Regions from separate parts of the Streptomyces sp. NPDC096311 genome, predicted to be linked through region 3. Evidence: riboswitches for the same ligand, from Rfam matches in the RefSeq annotation. Region 3 holds a riboswitch; each other region holds the start of a gene.
What was found. A riboswitch is a leader RNA that binds a small molecule or an ion and turns the genes downstream of it on or off. The one in region 3 is predicted to bind S-adenosylmethionine.
Positions count from the first base shown of each region.

Region 1: another riboswitch for S-adenosylmethionine. It lies ahead of thrC (threonine synthase); the one in region 3 lies ahead of ACIRA5_RS04815 (aminotransferase class V-fold PLP-dependent enzyme).
Region 2: another riboswitch for S-adenosylmethionine. It lies ahead of ACIRA5_RS15825 (putative leader peptide); the one in region 3 lies ahead of ACIRA5_RS04815 (aminotransferase class V-fold PLP-dependent enzyme).

Region 1 is NZ_JBIWFN010000003.1:535,472-537,728, forward strand. It holds gene thrC (threonine synthase) at 59-1,372, opposite strand; SAM riboswitch class I at 1,390-1,536, opposite strand; gene ACIRA5_RS10700 (glucosyl-3-phosphoglycerate synthase) at 1,724-2,257, shown strand, end outside.
Region 2 is NZ_JBIWFN010000005.1:350,754-353,010, forward strand. It holds gene ACIRA5_RS15815 (YceI family protein) at 1-88, shown strand, start outside; gene ACIRA5_RS15820 (cell envelope biogenesis protein OmpA) at 154-843, opposite strand; gene ACIRA5_RS15825 (putative leader peptide) at 1,081-1,161, opposite strand; SAM riboswitch class IV at 1,192-1,338, opposite strand; gene ACIRA5_RS15830 (amino acid ABC transporter permease) at 1,808-2,257, shown strand, end outside.
Region 3 is NZ_JBIWFN010000002.1:46,054-48,310, reverse strand. It holds gene trpD (anthranilate phosphoribosyltransferase) at 1-727, shown strand, start outside; SAM riboswitch class IV at 875-991, shown strand; gene ACIRA5_RS04815 (aminotransferase class V-fold PLP-dependent enzyme) at 1,193-2,257, shown strand, end outside.

The DNA of each region.
Region 1 (2,257 bases), on a different contig from region 3:
AACCGCGCGACCGGCCCCCACCGGCCCGCGGCAAACAAACAACCCTCCGAGCCAAGCCCTAAGCGAGCCCGGCCTCTCGGAAAGAGTCCAGGTTGGGACGAATGGTCGCGGTCAGCCCCGTCCCGGCCACCGCGTCCAGCGTCTTGAGGCCGTCACCGGTGTTGAGCACGACGGTGGTGAGCGTCGGGTCGAGCAGCCCGTTCTCGATCAGCTTGCGCGTGACACCGACGGTCACGCCACCGGCGGTCTCGGCGAAGATCCCCTCCGTCCGCGCGAGCAGCTTGATCGCGTCGACGACCTGCTCGTCGTTCACGTCCTCCACGGCCCCGCCCGTGCGCCGCGCGATGTCCAGCACGTACGGCCCGTCGGCCGGGTTGCCGATGGCGAGCGACTTGGCGATGGTGTTCGGCTTCTGGGGCCGTACGACGTCGTGGCCCGCCTTGTAGGCGACGGACACCGGCGAGCACCCCTCGGCCTGGGCACCGAAGATCTTGTACGGCTTGTCCTCGACCAGTCCGAGCTTGATCAGCTCCTGAAGACCCTTGTCGATCTTCGTGAGCTGGGAGCCGGAGGCGATGGGGATCACCAGCTGGTCGGGGAGCTTCCACCCCAGCTGCTCGCAGATCTCGTACGCCAGGGTCTTGGAGCCCTCCGCGTAGTACGGCCGCAGGTTGACGTTGACGAAGCCCCAGCCCTCGCCGGCCGGGTCGCCGATCAGCTCGGAGCAGAAGCGGTTCACGTCGTCGTAGTTGCCCTCGATACCGACGAGCTCGCCGCCGTAGATCGCGGCCATGACGACCTTGCCCTGCTCCAGGTCGTGCGGGATGAACACGCAGGAGCGGAAGCCGGCGCGGGCGGCGGCGGCACCGACGGCGCCGGCGAGGTTGCCCGTGGAGGAGCAGGAGAGAGTGGTGAAGCCGAACGCGCGGGCGGCCTCGATGGCCTGGGCGACGACGCGGTCCTTGAAGGAGTGCGTCGGGTTGCCGGAGTCGTCCTTGACGAAGAGCTTGCCGGCCTCGACGCCCAGCTCGCGGGCGAGGTTGTCGGCCTTGACGAGCTTGGTCCAGCCGGGGTTGATGTTCGGCTTGTCGGCGACGTCGGCCGGGACGGGCAGCAGCGGCGCATAGCGCCAGATGTTCGCGGGGCCCGCTTCGATGCGCGCCCGGAGTTCTTCGGTTTCGTAGGCCGAGAAGTCGTACGCGATCTCCAGCGGGCCGAAACACTCCTCGCAGGCGAACACCGGGCCGAGCGGCACGCGGTGCCCGCACTCGCGGCAGGAAAGCGCGGCGGCGGGTCCGAGATCCACACCGACTACGGTGGTGGTGTCGCCCGCGACAGGGTTCGTGGTGCTTGCAACAGTCTGCGCAGCCATGGAGGCGAGGCCCTTTCTCCTCATCTTCCTCACGACGCACTTCGCCGTGAGACGGATTTGGCACCTTCCCAAGCCGGGAGCCTCGCCACATCAATGTGACCGGACCAGCTGGAGGGTTGCCGGGGCTTCATCGGGCCGTATCCCTCTGCCCCTCTGGATGAGCGGTATTCGGTTGTGTCGTGCGGTGGCGCGTGTGGAGCGATGGTCCGCAGATGATCTACGACATGCGATGGTCATCCGCGTTGTTCAAGACTGTAACCGAAGGCCTGGACAGTTGAGATAGTCGTCCGAACCGCGAGATGGATCACACCGTGAGACACCGGGTGATCAGACAGTGAGGAGCCGCAGACTGTGCTGAAGGAAACTGAGCGCTGGCTGAGCAATCGCTCCTGGTCCGTGACCGATCGCCCGCTCCACAGACTCATGTCCGCCAAACGGGCCACGGGCTCCTCGGTGAGCGTCGTCCTGCCCGCGCTGAACGAGGAGGAGACGGTCGGCGAGATCGTCGCCGTCATCCGCCACGACCTGATGCAGCAGGTGCCCCTCGTCGACGAGATCGTCGTCGTCGACTCGGGCTCGACCGACCGCACCTCGCAGGTGGCCGCCGCGGCGGGCGCGCGCGTGGTGCACCGGGACGAGATCCTGCCGCGCATCCCGGCCGTGCCCGGCAAGGGCGAGGTGCTGTGGCGTTCCCTCCTCGTGACGAGCGGGGACATCATCTGTTTCATCGACGCGGACCTGAAGGAGTTCTCCTCGGACTTCGTCTCCGGGATCGTGGGGCCGCTGCTCACCGAGCCCGGTGTGGACCTCGTCAAGGCGATGTACGACCGTCCGCTCGGCGGTGCGGCGGGGCAGGGCGGCCGGGTCACCGAACTCATGGCCCGC
Region 2 (2,257 bases), on a different contig from region 3:
GTTCGACATGGGCTGGAACCAGATGGGCATGATCCGCGGCCTGACGACCGTCACCGGCACGCTCGTCTTCACCCGCGCCAAGGGCTGAGCCGACGCGGCGCCGGGGCCCGGGCCCTGAGGCCCAGCCGGCCCCGGCGACCTTGGCGTACGCGCTCAGCGCACCTTGCCGTGGAAGGCCGGGTGGGCGTCGAGCCGACGTACGTAGTCCCGGAGCCGTCCATAGGGGGAGAGGGACTCCGTCGGGCCGAGTTGGGTCAGGGCCACCCAGAGATCGACGTCCGCGGCCGTCAGCTCGTCGCCCAACGCGTGGATGTGCGAGGCGAGTTGCCGGTCCAGCGACTGGAGTGCCGTCGTGCGCGCAAGCGGCGGCGCGGCGGGGGTGACGTCCCGGTCGAGGAGTTCGCGCAAGGCGTCGATGTCCGCGATGAGGGCCGGTGGGTTCAGCCGGGGGAGGCGGGCGTCGCCCTGACAGACCGGCAGTCCGGCGAGGTCACGCAGGATGTCCGGCGTGTGGTTGCTCACGATCCGTCCGCTCCAACGGTCGCACAGCGCGGGCGCGGTGAGCGGACCGTCGTAGTGGTGCCAGGTGGCCTCGTACGCGCCGCGCAGTGCGGCGAACGCCTCGGGTGTCTCGGCGGGACGCGTCAGCAGCGTGGCGGCGACCGAGTCGTGGAGACCGAGCAGCTCCAGGGTGATCGAGATGCGCAGCGAGCGCGGACAGCCCTCGGCGAGGTACAGCTGATAGCGGTGCGGCGCCGGGTAGAAGCCGCCGGCCAGGCCGACGCCGATGCGGCTGCGGATGCGGTGGGGGCGAGGGGCGGCGAGCGAGACTGTCTTGGGCATGACTCTCCAGGCAACGTCGAAGCCCCCGCGACCCGTTGGGCGGCGGTGGCGGAACGGAGTGACTGCGCTGACGTACGGGCCGGTCCGGATCGCGGGACGTACCTGACCGGACGAAGCGGGTCGGGTGAAGTCCGCTGCGGTTCGGCAGCACCCTGAAGGGGTGCGGGGAACTGCGCGACCGGCCACGAGGGCGCCGTAGACGATCGACGGCACATCCCGGCACTTCCAGCCGAGCGCTCAGTACGCGCTGGAGACCCGCTGCAGATCGATGTGCAGGCGCCTGGTCAGACCGTTCGTGCTCCTCCTGGCCATTCCCATCGCTCCCGTGTCCGGGGCTCGCGAGAGGCGAGACCACGCTTGCCCCACCGCACCGGCGGGACCCGGTCGTCACCCGGGGCACCCCGTCGCGGTGGAAGGGTTGCCTGTCAGCGGGCCGGGGCCGATCACCGCGTCGAACGGGAGGAACCCGCACGACGGGCGCTGACAATCGTGACCGTCCCCGTCAGTCTCGGTGCGGTCCGCTGAGCCGTCAAGAAGGCATATGCGCGGTCTCACCACGTGGTCGTTCCGGCCGGAGCGCGTTGACATTCGTTTGGGGCCGTGCCTAACTTACGCCGCATCGGACCGGATCGATTCCGGTGCGTTCGAGGCCCAGCGGGGCGGAATGGTGACGGTGAACGCGATGTGCGCAGCTGACGGGACGACCGCTTCGCGGCGCCACGGCTGCCCAGCCGCCGCACTGTGTTGTAGCTCCCGCGGTGCCCGCTGTCTCTGTCAGGGCTGACCGCTTCCGCCTTCCGCGGCGTTGAACGTCCGCACGGCTCGGCCTCCCTCGCCCGCCGCCCTGACGGCGCGCTGTCGATGAGCATCTCCTCCCTCCGTACCCCCTGACATCCGTCTGTCCCCGCGCGCACCGCCGTCGTACGGGCCGGCGGCGGTGTGTCCGCATTCGTTGGAGCCCTCCATGAGTGAATCCCTGGGCTCCGCCGTGCCGTTGAGCACGACGGAGCCCCGCCCGGCCGCGGCACAACGCGTGCTGCCCCTGCGCCACCCCGGCCGCTGGATCGCCTCGGCCATCGCGCTCGTCGTGGTCGCCCAGATCGTCCACGGGCTGGCGACCAACCCCTTCTTCCAGTGGGACCGGTTCGCGTACTGGTTCCTGCGTCCCACGATCCTCGACGGCCTGCTCATCACCCTCGAAGTGACGCTCTTCAGCGCCGTGTTGGGCCTGCTCGGCGGCATTCTGCTCGCCCTGGCCCGACTCTCCAGGAGCCCCGTGCTGCGCGCGGTGAGCTGGGTCTACATCTGGCTGTTCCGCTCGGTGCCGCTCATCGTCGTCCTGCTCTTCCTCTACAACTTCAGCGCGCTCTACAAGACGCTGAGCCTCGGCGTCCCCTTCGGCCCCGCCTTCCTC
Region 3 (2,257 bases):
GGCCGGGACCGGCGCCAAGGTCGTCAAGCACGGCAACCGGGCCGCTTCCTCCGCGTCCGGTGCCTCGGACGTCCTGGAGAAGCTCGGCGTCAATCTGGACCTGACGACGAAGCGGGTGGCCGAGGTCGCGGAGGAGGCCGGGATCACCTTCTGCTTCGCGGTGAAGTTCCACCCGGCGCTGCGTCATGTCGCGGCGGCGCGGGGGCAGTTGGGGATCCGGACCACGTTCAACGTGCTGGGTCCGCTGACGAACCCGGCGCGGGTGAAGGCACAGGCCGTCGGAGTCGCGGACCTGCGCATGGCGCCGATCGTGGCGGGCGTGTTCGCCGAGCGCGGCAACTCCTCGCTCGTCTTCCGCGGCGACGACGGCCTGGACGAGCTGACCACCACCGCGACGTCCCGGGTCTGGATCGTCCGCGACGGCAAGGTCACCGAGGAGCGCTTCGACCCGCGTGACGTCGGCCTCGAACTCGTCCCCGTGGAGGCCCTGCGCGGCGCCGACGCGTCCTACAACGCGGACGTCGCCCGTCGCCTGCTGGGCGGCGAGACGGGGCCCGTACGGGACGCCGTGCTGCTGAACTCCGCGGCGGCCCTCGTAGCCCTGTCCCCGACCGACGCGCCGCTCGCGGACCAGCTCCGTGCCGGGATGGCGAAGGCGGCGCGGGCGATCGACTCGGGGGCGGCGAAGCGGACGCTGGAACGCTGGGTGGCGGCGAGCCAGTCGTAGTCCGCGGGCCGGTGGGGGTTGCCCGCGCAGTTCCCCGCGCCCCTGCAGGGGCGCGGGGAACTGCGCGATCTTTGGGGCCCCGCTCGGCGTCCCGGTATACGGACGCCGGGTTGCGGGGGGAAGATCTTGTGGCAGGATGCGGTATCAGGTCATGAGCGACAGCCATCAGGCCCCGGCCGGCTGTCCGGCAACCCTCCGTCCGTGGCGGGGTGCCCCGGGTGAAGACCAGGCCGTAGGCAGCGAGGTCTACGGCAAGCGCGGACCCCTCGAGAATCCCAGGGGTCCTGGTCGTTCGAGGGAGCCTTCTGTGAGCAAGCGAATGCGATAGGGCGTAGAGCCCCGCCTCCGCACACCCCTTTTGCCTTTCCTCTCTGCGCCGAGCCGTGCAGTCGCGCACCCGTACCCCCGTACCCCCGTGCGCCCGGCCCGCGCAGCGATTCCGCCTGCCTCTCACAGGAGCTCGCCATGTCTGTCTCCACCGCTGCCGCCGACCAGGCTGTTTGTTCCCCTCTGCCCGTTCTGGGGCGAGATGTCACCGTCCCGCTCGTGACCGGCGGTGAGGTCACCTACGCCGCGCTCGACTACGCCGCCAGCGCCCCCGCCCTCCAGCGGGTGTGGGACGACGTCGCCGCGTACGCCCCGTACTACGGCAGCGTGCACCGCGGTGCCGGGTACCTCTCCCAGCTGTCCACCGACCTCTTCGAGAACGCCCGCAGGACCGTCGCCGAGTTCCTCGACTGCCGGGGCGGCGACCAGGTCGTCTTCACCCGCTCCACCACCGACTCCCTCAACCTGCTCGCCGCCACGCTTCCGGCCGACTGCCAGGTGTTCGTCTTCGAGACGGAACACCACGCCTCGCTGCTGCCGTGGAAGAACGCCCGGGTCACCTACCTCAACGCGCCCCGCACCCCGCAGGAGGCCGTCACGGCCCTGGAGCGGGCCCTCGCCGCCCGTGACCCCCACGGCCCGGCCCTGGTCTGCGTCACCGGCGCCTCGAACGTCACCGGCGAGCTGTGGCCGGTGCGCGAGCTGGCCGCCGCCGCGCACGCGCACGGTGCCCGGATCGTCCTGGACGCCGCCCAGCTCGCCCCGCACCACCCGGTGTCCGTGCGGGACCTCGACGTCGACTGGGTCGCCTTCTCCGGGCACAAGCTGTACGCGCCGTTCGGCTCCGGCGTGCTCGCGGGCCGCGCCGACTGGCTGCGCGAGGCCGAGCCGTACCTCGCGGGCGGCGGCGCCAGCCGCAAGGTCACGCGGCGGGTGGACGGCGGCGTGGACGTGGAGTGGCACGAGAGCGCGGCCCGGCACGAGGCCGGTTCGCCGAACGTGATCGGCGCCTACTCCATCGCCTCCGCCTGCAAGGCGCTGACCGAGGCCGGTTTCGACACGCTCGTCGCCCGCGAGGAGCAGCTGATCGGGGCCGTCCGCGCCGGTCTGGCCGAGGTGCCCGAGGTCCGCGTCCTGTCGCTCTTCGGCGACGACGCCCCGCGTGTCGGCGTCCTCTCGTTCGTCGTCGAGGGCTGGAACAGC